DNA from 2 places in the Bartonella sp. B1098 genome. Region 2 is predicted to be linked to the other one. Evidence: predicted binding sites of a transcription regulator. Region 2 holds the regulator's gene; the other holds the start of a gene.
What was found. Region 2 encodes LexA, which represses DNA repair genes until DNA is damaged. Its sites were predicted from a motif close to TGTTCNNNNTGTGTTCNG; they were not measured.
Positions count from the first base shown of each region.

Region 1: the regulator LexA is predicted to act here: its motif matches at 2,652-2,669, upstream of recA (recombinase RecA).

Region 1 is NZ_CALYLP010000003.1:227,430-233,580, forward strand. Features, by position in the region: gene alaS (alanine--tRNA ligase) at 1-1,275, opposite strand, end outside; gene recA (recombinase RecA) at 1,484-2,527, opposite strand; gene NNJ85_RS05345 (replication-associated recombination protein A) at 3,272-4,591, opposite strand; gene NNJ85_RS05350 (DegQ family serine endoprotease) at 4,600-5,994, opposite strand.
Region 2 is NZ_CALYLP010000003.1:28,321-34,471, reverse strand. Features, by position in the region: gene NNJ85_RS04525 (septal ring lytic transglycosylase RlpA family protein) at 335-1,252, opposite strand; tRNA gene NNJ85_RS04520 (tRNA-Lys) at 1,833-1,908, opposite strand; gene lexA (transcriptional repressor LexA) at 3,285-3,998, shown strand; gene rimO (30S ribosomal protein S12 methylthiotransferase RimO) at 4,468-5,781, shown strand.

The DNA of each region.
Region 1 (6,151 bases), 200 kb from region 2:
TTGACGTTCCATCGCCTTATCAAAGGCATCAACATCAACAGATATTCCATGACGCCGAAGCACATCTTGCGTCAAATCAAGTGGAAAGCCATAGGTATCATAAAGCTTGAAAGCAACTTCACCATTTAAATGATCCCCTTCCTTAAGCTGAGCACTTTCTTCATTTAACAAACCCAGTCCCCGTTCAAGCGTTTTACGAAAACGTATTTCTTCTAATTTTAAAGTTTCCGAAATCAAAGGTTCAGCTCGCACCAATTCGGGATAAGCTTGTCCCATTTCGCGAATGAGAGCAGGCAAAAGCTGCCACATTAAAGGTTCTTTAACACCAAGAAGATGCACATGACGCATAGCACGTCGCATAATGCGACGTAAAACATATCCCCTTCCCTCATTGGAAGGAAGAACACCATCTGCAATCAAAAATGCGCACGAGCGAAGATGATCAGCAATAACACGATGGCTGGCAATAAAATCACCCTTTGCTTCAATCCCTGTGATTGCTTCTGATGCCTCAATTAATGCACGAAAAAGATCAATGTCATAATTATCATGAACACCCTGTAAAACAGCCGCAATACGCTCTAATCCCATACCGGTATCAATAGAAGGATGAGGTAAATCAACACGATCTTCCTTAGAAAGCTGCTCATACTGCATAAACACAAGGTTCCAAATCTCAATAAAGCGATCACCATCTTCATCCACACTTCCAGGGGGACCACCCCAAATTTCATCACCATGATCATAAAAAATCTCCGAACAAGGGCCACAAGGACCTGTATCGCCCATCGCCCAAAAATTATCAGCTGTCGCAATACGAATGATTTTTTCATCTGGAAGACCTGAGATTTTACGCCATAATTCAGCAGCAACATCATCACTTTGATAAACGGTTACCAACAATTTATCTTTTGGTAGACAAAATTCTTTTGTTAAAAGATCCCATGATAAAAAAATGGCCTCTTCTTTGAAATAATCGCCGAAAGAAAAATTCCCCAACATTTCAAAAAACGTATGATGGCGTGCCGTATAGCCAACATTATCAAGATCATTATGTTTTCCACCCGCACGAACACATTTTTGTGCTGTTGTCGCCTTTTTATAAGGATACTGTTCAAGTCCCGTAAAAACATTTTTAAACTGCACCATCCCTGCATTTGTAAACATGAGTGTAGGATCATTGCGTGGAACAAGTGGGCTAGAAGAAAGAACTTGATGCCCATGATGATGAAAATAATCCAAAAATGTTGACCGGATATTATTAACACTATTCATATAAACACCTGCAGCATACAGCACCAAACCATAAAAGAAAAATCCCCCCATTAAATATCCTCTTTGCCACGCATGGAGTCAATTTAATCAAAGAACGGAATATTTATTAAAAAAAATTGAGAAAAAAACGACTGTATATTTAAAAACTCAAACAAATAAAAACAGAAAAAATCTTAAATAAAAAAATTATAGACGAAAAAACGGTTTATCAAAGAACTTCATCACTTTCCGTATTTTCAGACCCTGCGTTTTCTAACAATTCAATCGCAATCAAACCAGCATTTTGACGCAAAGCCGTTTCAATTTCTGCCGCTATTTCTGCATGCTCGCGTAAAAACTGTTTTGCATTTTCACGTCCCTGCCCTAAACGTTGAGAATTATAAGAAAACCACGAGCCAGATTTTTCTACGATACCCACTTTGACTCCTAAATCAATCAATTCACCTATCTTGGAAATCCCTTCCCCATAAATAATATCAAACTCAACCTGTTTGAAGGGAGGAGCCAACTTATTCTTCACCACTTTAACACGGGTCTGATTACCAACAATCATATCGCGATCTTTAATAGACCCAATACGGCGAATATCCAAACGAACAGAAGCATAAAACTTTAAAGCATTCCCACCTGTCGTGGTTTCAGGCGAACCAAACATCACACCAATTTTCATGCGAATTTGATTAATAAAAATCACCATACAGTTAGAGCGAAAAATAGAAGCCGTGAGTTTCCGCAAAGCTTTGCTCATCAATCGCGCCTGTAATCCTGGTAAAGCATCGCCCATTTCACCATCAATTTCCGCTCGTGGTGTTAAAGCTGCAACAGAATCCACAACAAGCACATCAACGGCCCCAGAACGAACCAACGTTTCCGTAATTTCTAATGCCTGTTCACCGGTATCTGGCTGAGAAATGAACAAATTCTCTAAATCAACACCAAGCTTACGCGCATAGATAGGATCAAGCGCATGTTCAGCATCAATAAAAGCACAGATTCCTCCCCCTTTTTGAGCCTCAGCAATAGCATGCAGAGCCAATGTTGTCTTCCCAGAACTTTCTGGTCCATAGATCTCCACAATACGCCCCTTAGGTAACCCACCAATCCCTAAAGCAATATCCAAGGATAATGATCCTGTTGGAACGGTTTCAATTTCAACAACTTGCTCTTTTTGCCCAAGACGCATAATCGAGCCTTTACCAAAAGAACGTTCAATTTGTGAGAGAGCAGCATCGAGAGCTTTTGTTTTATCCACGATTATATCCTTGACCGATTCATAATAATCTAACACTTAAAGTGTATATTGCTCTTTTAATTTAACTAAAGCCTTGAGTTTAAATTTTCACAGACTATTTTCATCCTTACTCTTACGTTATGTTTATAACATATCATGACCAGTAAAATAAAGAATTGGCATTCCCTATCTTATGACACAACATAAACTCAAAATAAAATAATACTTTAATATAAGAGAGTAAGTTAACATATTCATCTCTCTCTAGAAAAGCAACAATTTAAATTTCAACACAATGTTTAACCTTCCTGCTTACCCCTATGATTAAGTCCTGAAAGAAAAAATTCCCCCTTAAGCACATAAAAACGCTTCATCAATCAAAACCACCCCCTACTGCATCAAAGAACAGAACACCTTTGTGTTTGCATATTAAAGCCATTTTTAGTTTTTTCCTGTGCAGCTTTTATCACATATTAATCCAGCATGTAACATACAAGCGAATGGTTGTGATTAATGAGATTTAGAATGAGAGAATCGTACGGTATTTGGAGCTCTCATTCAACATACAAAACAGTTAATAATGATTATTAATCAATATCTTAGTCAATTAAAACCACAAAAATAAAGTAGCTTTAAGAGTTGAACGACATATTTCTTAAAACGGATAATGCAATAAGTGTTTAAATATAAACTAAAGTTCATACAACGACATGAGGAATAAAAAATAAATTCAAAATCAATAAAAAATGTGTTCTAATCCCAATTTTATGGTTGGTTTTTACGTTTTTTGCGCAATTGTTTCCACCATTCAAGACGCTTCACAATTTCACGCTCAAATCCACGCTCAACTGGTTTATAATAACTCTGGCGCCCAAGTTTTTCAGGAAAATATTCTTGTCCAGAGAAAGCATCCGGTTCATCATGGTCATAACAATAACCCTCTCCGTACTCTTCCTCCTTCATCAATTTCGTCGGTGCATTAAGGATATGTTTAGGAGGCGGTAAAGAACCATTTTTTTGTGCGCAACGCCGTGCAGCTTTATACGCGAGATATGTCGCATTTGACTTTGGTGCAGTTGCAACATAGAGACATGCCTGCGCCAAAGCCAATTCTCCTTCTGGTGATCCTAAGTAATCATAGGCGTCTTTTGCTGCATTACAAATGACAAGAGCTTGAGGATCCGCCAAACCAACATCTTCAACAGCCATACGAACCAATCTTCGCCCAATATAGAGAGGATCTTCACCAGCATCCAACATACGAGCTAAATAATAAAGTGCCGCATCAGGATCAGAGCCACGAACAGATTTATGCAACGCTGAAATGAGATTATAGTGCCCATCTCGTCCTTTATCATAAATGGGTGCACGACGCTGAATAACTTTTTGCAACGCACCAGCATCAAGAATCTCTCCGGGACGCACGACAGACCAAACTTCCTCTGCTAATGTCAATGCTACCCGCGCATCACCATCAGACATCCCTATCAAAACGTCTCTGGCCCCATCATCCAAAGGAAGCAACTTTCCTACCACTTTTTCAGCACGCTTCAAAAGCATGCCTAAACTTTCATGATCATGAGAAAGAAATGTTAAAACCCGCGCACGCGAAAGAAGAGCAGCATTAAGTTCAAAAGAAGGATTTTCAGTTGTTGCACCGATCAGGATCACCGTACCATCTTCCATCACAGGAAGAAAACTATCCTGCTGTGCACGATTAAACCGATGAATTTCATCAACAAAAAGAAGCGTTTTATCCCCAGACATAAAACGCCTCTGTGCAACTTCAAAAATCTTTTTAAGTTCAGAAACGCCTGTAAAAATAGCAGAAATTCGTTCAAATGCGAAATTTGTTTCAAGTGCTAACAAACGTGCAACCGTTGTTTTTCCTGTCCCTGGAGGCCCCCAAAAAATCATCGATCCAATTGAGCCCGCTGCCACCATCCGTGAAAGCAAACCATCCTCTCCAATTAAATGTTTTTGTCCCACAACGTCATTGAGAGAACAAGGACGCATTCTTTCTGCAAGTGGCTGATTTTTATTAACTTTAGGGTCGATCGACGAAGTAAAAAAATCTTTCTTCAAAAAAAACCTCAACGAATAAATTGGCGAATATACATACCATCACGTTCATATTCCAATTGCCAAGTACGCGAACGCGTCTGCATAAGAATCTTTTTCAACTGATGAACTGTTTGAATCTTATAGCCATTGACAACACGTAAAATATCTCCGGGCCGAAAAATTCCCGCAGCATAGCTCATTTCATCAAGATTGGTAATCACAACACCCTTTGCCGATATAGGAAGATGAAAACGTCGACTATTTTGCGGTGTTAAATCTAACACTTCAGCACCGGCGAGAGGACTGTCACCTGTAATTTTTTCAGATTTTAAAAATGCAGTTTCCGATATCGATGCAACCTTTATCTGTGTTTTTAAAGTTTTTCCGCCTCGTAAATATTCTAAAGCAAGACTATGGCCAACGTCCGCTGTCATCAAACGATAGCCAAGACTATCTGGACTATCAACGCGCACCCCCTGCACACTCAAAATAACATCACCTACTTTCAAACCAGCTTTTTCAGCAGGACTGTCTTTGATAACTTCAATAATAAGAGCACCATAGGGCCGTTCTAAACCTAAACCACTAGCAATATCAGGTGTAACATTTTGAAAGGATGCCCCAATATAAGGTGGCACAAAATGTTTTCCACCGCGTTTAACGGTATCAAGCATCACTTTTACAAGATTAACTGGAATAGCAAAACCAATCCCTACAGAACCACCGGAACGTGAATAAATAGCCGTATTAATTCCGATTAATTGACCTTTCATATCAATTAAAGCGCCACCAGAATTTCCTGGATTAATGGCAGCATCTGTTTGAATAAAAAAGTCAAAATCGGAAATCCCAACACGTGTACGCGCTTGCGCTGAAACAATACCACTTGTAACCGTTTGACCAACACCAAAAGGATTACCAATAGCTAGAACAAGATCACCAACTTCAACAGTATCAGAATCCCCCAAAGGAAGAACAGGAAACTGAGTATCTTTTACATCAACTTCCAAAATAGCAATATCCGTTGCTTCATCTTTGAGCACGACCTTACTCTCAAATTCTCGCCCATCAGAAAAAGCTACTTTAATTTCGCTTGCATCTTTAATGACGTGGTAATTTGTAACAATCAAACCACGCGCATCAACAATCACCCCTGACCCTAATGATGATTGCTTACGGACAGGAAAATTATTTTGCAAACGACCAAAAAACTGCTCAAAAAATGGATCACCCTCAAAAGGTGATCGCGCTCTAATTTGTCGAGCTGCATAAATATTGACAACAGATGGAACTGTCTTTTTAACTAAAGGAGCAAATGAAAGAGTGATTTCTTTTTGTGTTTGAGGAACATGAGCATATACATGATCAAACGATATCAGCATCATAACCGCAAAAAAAAGCCGCACCCAAAAAGAATACCTCATAATCTACTCCTTATAAAATCAGCCCATTCTGTTGAAGATTCATAGAATTTAAAAAAACAACCCCGCAAATGAAGGATATCTATTAATATTTCATAATAGAGAATAAAAACAACCTACTTAAACAGTAAATATTATAAAAATCAAATAATTCAATATC
Region 2 (6,151 bases):
GGCAACATGTAATCCCTTCATAAGATATTATTACCTTGGATGCTTTCGAAGAAAGCAAAGCCAAATCAAAAAGAAATATTTTTTTTCTTTTTAAGTTTTATATTTTTTCCCCATTAAATTTTACAGTTGTTTTTAGAGATTACACTAACAGACTCACACAATCCGCTTACCTTCATTTGACAAAAGCTGTCACAGCAGAAGAAGCACGTGTTTTATGAGCAAACACTGTCATAAAACCAAAAAAAGACTGACAATGGATTGGAGAGAGGCATTAAATTATTAATAATAACACTCTCCTCCTTTTTTAATACTTTTTATTTGAAAATGATATAGATTAAAATTCAACGCATTCTTTCTTAAAACAATTGTAGCCAATTGACCTTTGTTTTTTTGTTGAGCTTATTATAGAAGCAACTTGATCGAATGGCACTGGCTTATCAACCATGATAGGACCAATTTCTGGTAATTTCACTGCAACATTTTTATTGCGTTGTTCCTGTGAAACAGGATCTGCTTTAGCTAATCCTTCTTTGTTCTCTGTGTTGCGCTCCTTGAACAAAACAGTTTCTCTTTTTTTCGAAATGTTTTCTGACGCTAATGAGTATGAGGTCGTATTTCCAGGAGTATAAGAGGCCATTAAATATGCACCATCATAATAGCCAATGGGTGCTTCAGCAATATATTCTACTTTAACATCTGCAATGCCCCTATCTACATAACCAAGTATTGTTGCAGCTTGCTTTGATAAATCAATGATACGGTCTTTCATAAAAGGTCCGCGATCATTCACTCTAACAATGAGTGAAGATCCATTTTTCAAATTAGTAACACGAGCATAGCTAGGTAAAGGCATTGTAGGATGAGCAGCAGTCAGAAGGTTCATGTCATAAATTTCACCGTTTGCCGTTAAACGCCCATGAAAATCTGAACCATACCATGATGCTTCGCCAACACGTGTATACGTTGGATCATTTTCAGGATAATACCACTTTCCTTTTATCTGGTAAGGTTTACCAACAATCGCCCGCCCACGTTTTTTTGCTTTTGATTGATTTTTATTATTGGATATTTGTTTCGGTAGAACAGAAGTATTTACGTCAATTGGTTTATTATGATAGGAATCTTTTATTGAAAAATGTGCGGTTTCGCTTGCGCAACAAGACACCAATGATTGAGAAATAACAATCATAGAAAATAATTGAAATGTCTGTTTGATAATAGAAGTAAATCTCTTTTTACTATTTGAAGGCATCTATTCAGTCCACTTATTTTTGTTAAGTACTACTGTAAAAACCACGTCACGCTTTCTATACGCGAGAGGAGTATTCACGTTTTTAAATGATATCCCTCGCGCATATACCATCCTTGAATTCGCTTCTTTTATCAAAAAATTAACACATTGTTAACCATTTTATGATCGTCATAAGAAATAAATGCACTATATAAAAACGTCGGAAGATAAAAGATATATAAATCAATATGTTATAAAAATCATCTTATAAGATAAGCTGTGAATAAACACAAATTGTGAATAAGTATCGATTTTACCAACTTGTTTCATGTGAATGCGGCGGGCATTAAAACACAGTCCATGAATTACGAAAACGAGTAGCCACACTTGTTATCAACACCAGTGTAATTGTATCACAAGCTTTAAAGCTCTTTCGGGTTGGGCAGAGGAGCACTCTATAGCAAAACAACTGATAGAAAAGGATTGGCTATAGAATAAATCAAAAGATTCCAAAAAGAATTAGCGGAGACAAAAAACTAAAAAGAATCAAAGCAACAAAGATTATCAAACTTTTGTATAGCTTATCCATATCATATAAATTTGGTGAGCGCGCAGGGATTCGAACCCTGGACCTACTGATTAAAAGTCAGTTGCTCTACCAGCTGAGCTACGCGCTCTCACACAAGCTATCTAGTTTGCAGACTATCTAATTTGTAGAAAGTGAAGGGAACATACGGTTGACTTTTCATTTGGTCAACACCTTTTGGAAAAAAAATATTATTATTTTTTTCAGTTATCAATAATTTTCCGTTTTCTCTCCTTTCTTCGTCATTGTAGATAGAGTTTTTTTGATCTTCTTTTTGAAATCTCGATAAAGAAATAATCTAATGATTAAAATATCTCATAGATTCGAAGTGCTAAAATTATAGAGAAATATCCCCTCCTCCTCCACACATGAGTTGTTAAACATCATGAGGAGAACAGAAAAATACTTCCTACTCTATATTATTATATTATTTTTTATACTTTATGTTTTAGTTTTCAAATTTAAATATGAATAAAGATTTATAAATAACATATTGATTTATAATAATTTATTTTTCTCACTCAAATGAGAGATTTGAATGCCGTAAGGTTTCTTTATTTCTAATTTTTTTGTTCCTTTTATATTGAACTCATAAAAATCATTTGTTTGCACAACATAGAGAGAAGAATAAAACGATTAAAAAAATGAAAATACCTCTTGTATTTTTTTAATAATCCAAAATTATCGCAACATGAGGGTTGGGCAAAATAAGTACGGCGGGGGGCTGTAGACTATTGAGATGTGAAGAGAGCATTGCCTAAGAGATTTTATGTTATTTGCAAGATCATCTTAATGGAAGCAAGCACATTAAGAGATCTCTTTTTAAAATCAATATGACAATGAGCAACAATGGCATTTTGAGGACGTAACTTTTTATTGACGTGCAATGATTCTATAACGAAAGCCAATTATTCTATAGAATAAAGCAAACGTAAAACAAAAAAATTTAGTCTCATTGAAAATATCAGGCATGGCTATAAATGATGCTCATTATTGTCGCTGTAGATAATTTGACTAAACAATAAAAAAATAGAAACAATGTGCAAAATGATTCTAAATATACATAAAGTGATCTGTCACGCTATTGAAAGAATGTATTTTATTTAATTTTATTATATGAGAAAATAATAAAAACGTAGATATATAAAAAAATAGAAGGATAATACTGACCATAAAATTGAGTGTTAAATTATTCAGTCAGAACTATAAAATATTTTTTATATATCATTTAATATTCGTGTAGTTTTATAATATATAAACAATATTATGATAAATTTATGAAAGTAAAATTTCATACTTATCATATATTAAATATGTTTATAAATAAACATATTACCTAATTAACTTCACTTATAAGATCAAAAATAAAGCAAATAATTTTGATTTAGCAAAAAAAAATTGTAGAATTATTATATATACACGTATTTTTACTGTACTATTTTTTTATTCTTTTGATTGGAACATTGAATGCTGACATGTAAACAATATGAGCTCCTCTTGTTTATTCACAATCATATAAAAGAAACAGGTGTTCCTCCTTCTTTTGAAGAAATGAAAAATGCTTTAGAACTTTCTTCAAAGTCTGGCATTCATAAGCTCATTATAGCTTTAGAACAACGAGGTTTTATACGTCGTTTACCCAATCGTGCTCGTGCAATAGAGGTGATTCGGCTGCCTGAGAAAATAACATTTAACCTTTCTCTAGCCCGTAAGATTTCTCCCAGTATGATAGAAAAAAATAAAAGAGAAATATCAAAAAACTTGGCTAATCTTGAGAATTTTGAGGAAGACGAAAAAAAAAATATCACAATCCCCATTATGGGACGTATTTCTGCGAGTGTGCCCGCCTCTGCTATACTGCAACAAACAAGCACACTTTCTCTCCCACACGATATGGTTAATACAGGTGAGCACTATGCATTAGAAGTTAAAGATAATTCTATGGTTGAGGCTGGTATCCTTGATAAAGATACGATAATTGTGAAAAGACAAAATACAGCAATAACAGGTGAAATTATTGTCGCATTTATTGATAAAAAAGAGGCAACATTAAAACGTTATCGACGCACAGGAAGCTCTGTCGCATTAGAAGCTGCTAATCCTCACTACGAAGTGCGTACATACAAATCCGAGCGTGTAGAAATACAAGGAAAACTTACCGGACTTATTCGCAAATATTAAAAAACAATCCTATTATAATAGGCTATACATACACTAATAAAATGCAGTAAAAAAAACTGCTGAGTATTTTTAAACATCGTACTACACGCAGTTGGCTTTCTTCCTATAGCCAAAGAATATGCCCAACTCGCGATCTATAAACAATCCAAATCCCTATCAAGCGGGTTTCACTTCCCCTCTTTTCTCTTATGTTTTTCACTTACACAAGGCTTGACAAGTAAGCTTTAAAATATTCACCACCTATCCTAAAAGAACTTGAATGCTTTGAAGGAGTCTGTCTTATATCATCGCCCTCAAAACAGCATTTGATAGCGCAAAAAGATAAAATTGTAAGCGTACACAAAATATTGTAGAGAAAAATCAAATAAATTTGTAACAGATTGTTATCTATAAAAATTAAAGAACATTTCTTACTTTTTAAGTCAATAAAAGCGGAACGCAATCGTTCCATAGTAATTATAGGATTATCATGGTAGCGCCTCGTATTAGTTTTATCTCTCTCGGATGCCCAAAAGCACTCGTAGATTCTGAACGAATTATTACAAGTCTCCGCTCTGAAGGGTATGAAATTTCACACCAACATCAAGGAGCTGATGTCGTTATTGTGAATACCTGTGGTTTTCTTGACTCTGCCAGAAAAGAATCATTAGCCAATATTGATGAAGCTCTTAAAAAAAATGGAAAAGTTATTGTAACAGGGTGTCTTGGTTCTGATCCTGATGTTATTCGCCAAAAATACCCTAATGTATTGGCCATTACAGGACCACAAGCTTATGAAAGTGTTATACAAGCTGTTCATACAGCAATTCCCCCTGTTCATGATCCTTTTCTTGATTTAGTTCCTCCCCAAGGTATTCGTTTAACACCTCGCCATTACGCCTACTTAAAGATTTCTGAAGGATGCTCTAACCGGTGTAGTTTTTGTATCATCCCTACCCTGCGTGGTGATCTTACTTCTCGCCCGATCAGTGATGTTCTTCGCGAAGCTGAAAAATTGGTAAAAGCGGGTGTAAAAGAACTTTTAGTTATTTCACAAGATACGAGTGCTTATGGTATTGATCTTAAATATCTCGAAAATTCTTGGAAAGATCGCACAATCAAAACAAAATTCTTTGATCTTTGTCGCGAACTAGGTGATATGGGCATTTGGGTACGTATGCATTACGTTTATCCTTATCCCCATGTGGATGAAGTTATCGAACTTATGGCGGCGAAAAAAATTCTCCCTTATCTGGATATTCCTTTTCAGCATGCATCACCAACTGTTTTGCGTCATATGAAGCGTCCTGCTCTTATGGAGAAAACAAATCGTAGAATTGAAAAGTGGCGAAAAATATGTCCAGATCTCGCTTTACGATCAACATTTATTGTTGGATTTCCAGGCGAAACAAATGAGGATTTTAATATACTTCTAGAATGGCTAGAAGAAGCAAAAATTGAACGCGCTGGATGCTTTAAATATGAAGAAGTAAAAGGAGCTGTTGCAAATGATTTGGGATTAGAAAATATTCCTGAAGACATAAAAGAAAACCGCTGGCATCGTTTTATGGCAAAACAACAACAAATTTCTACACATCTTTTAAAGAAAAAAATTGGAAAAAGACTCCAAATTCTTATCGATGAAAGTCAAGGAAAAGTCGCCAAAGGACGTAGTCAATACGATGCTCCAGAAATAGATGGTGTTGTCCATATATCATCACGGCACCCTTTGCGTGTCGGTGAGTTTGTCACCGTTAAAATCGAACAATCAGATGCTTATGACCTTTATGGTATAGCCGTTTAAAAAATTGAGCTTCTTCCCATCCCAATGATAAAGTTCTCCATCAGTGTTAGTTTATAAAAAAGCAACTGCTCACAATAGGGTTTGGTTACTTATGTGACTTACTTCATGAGAATTTATAGGCAATCCCTGTCCTGAATGATCGCTGTACATTCTAAAAACAACTTAATTTTTATCAAGAATTTTATATTCTCTTCGTTTACCGCTCTAAATGACAATGTTTTATTGCACAACAGGATAAGATAAAATCTACAAGGCTCTTTCATGTTTACTTTAAAAAAAAGCAAACCAATTTTAAAAGAAGCTCTTTAAATTGTGTTTTATACGTCCAAGAGTTCCGCTTGTGATATGCAGGAGGATGTTTTTTATGGAT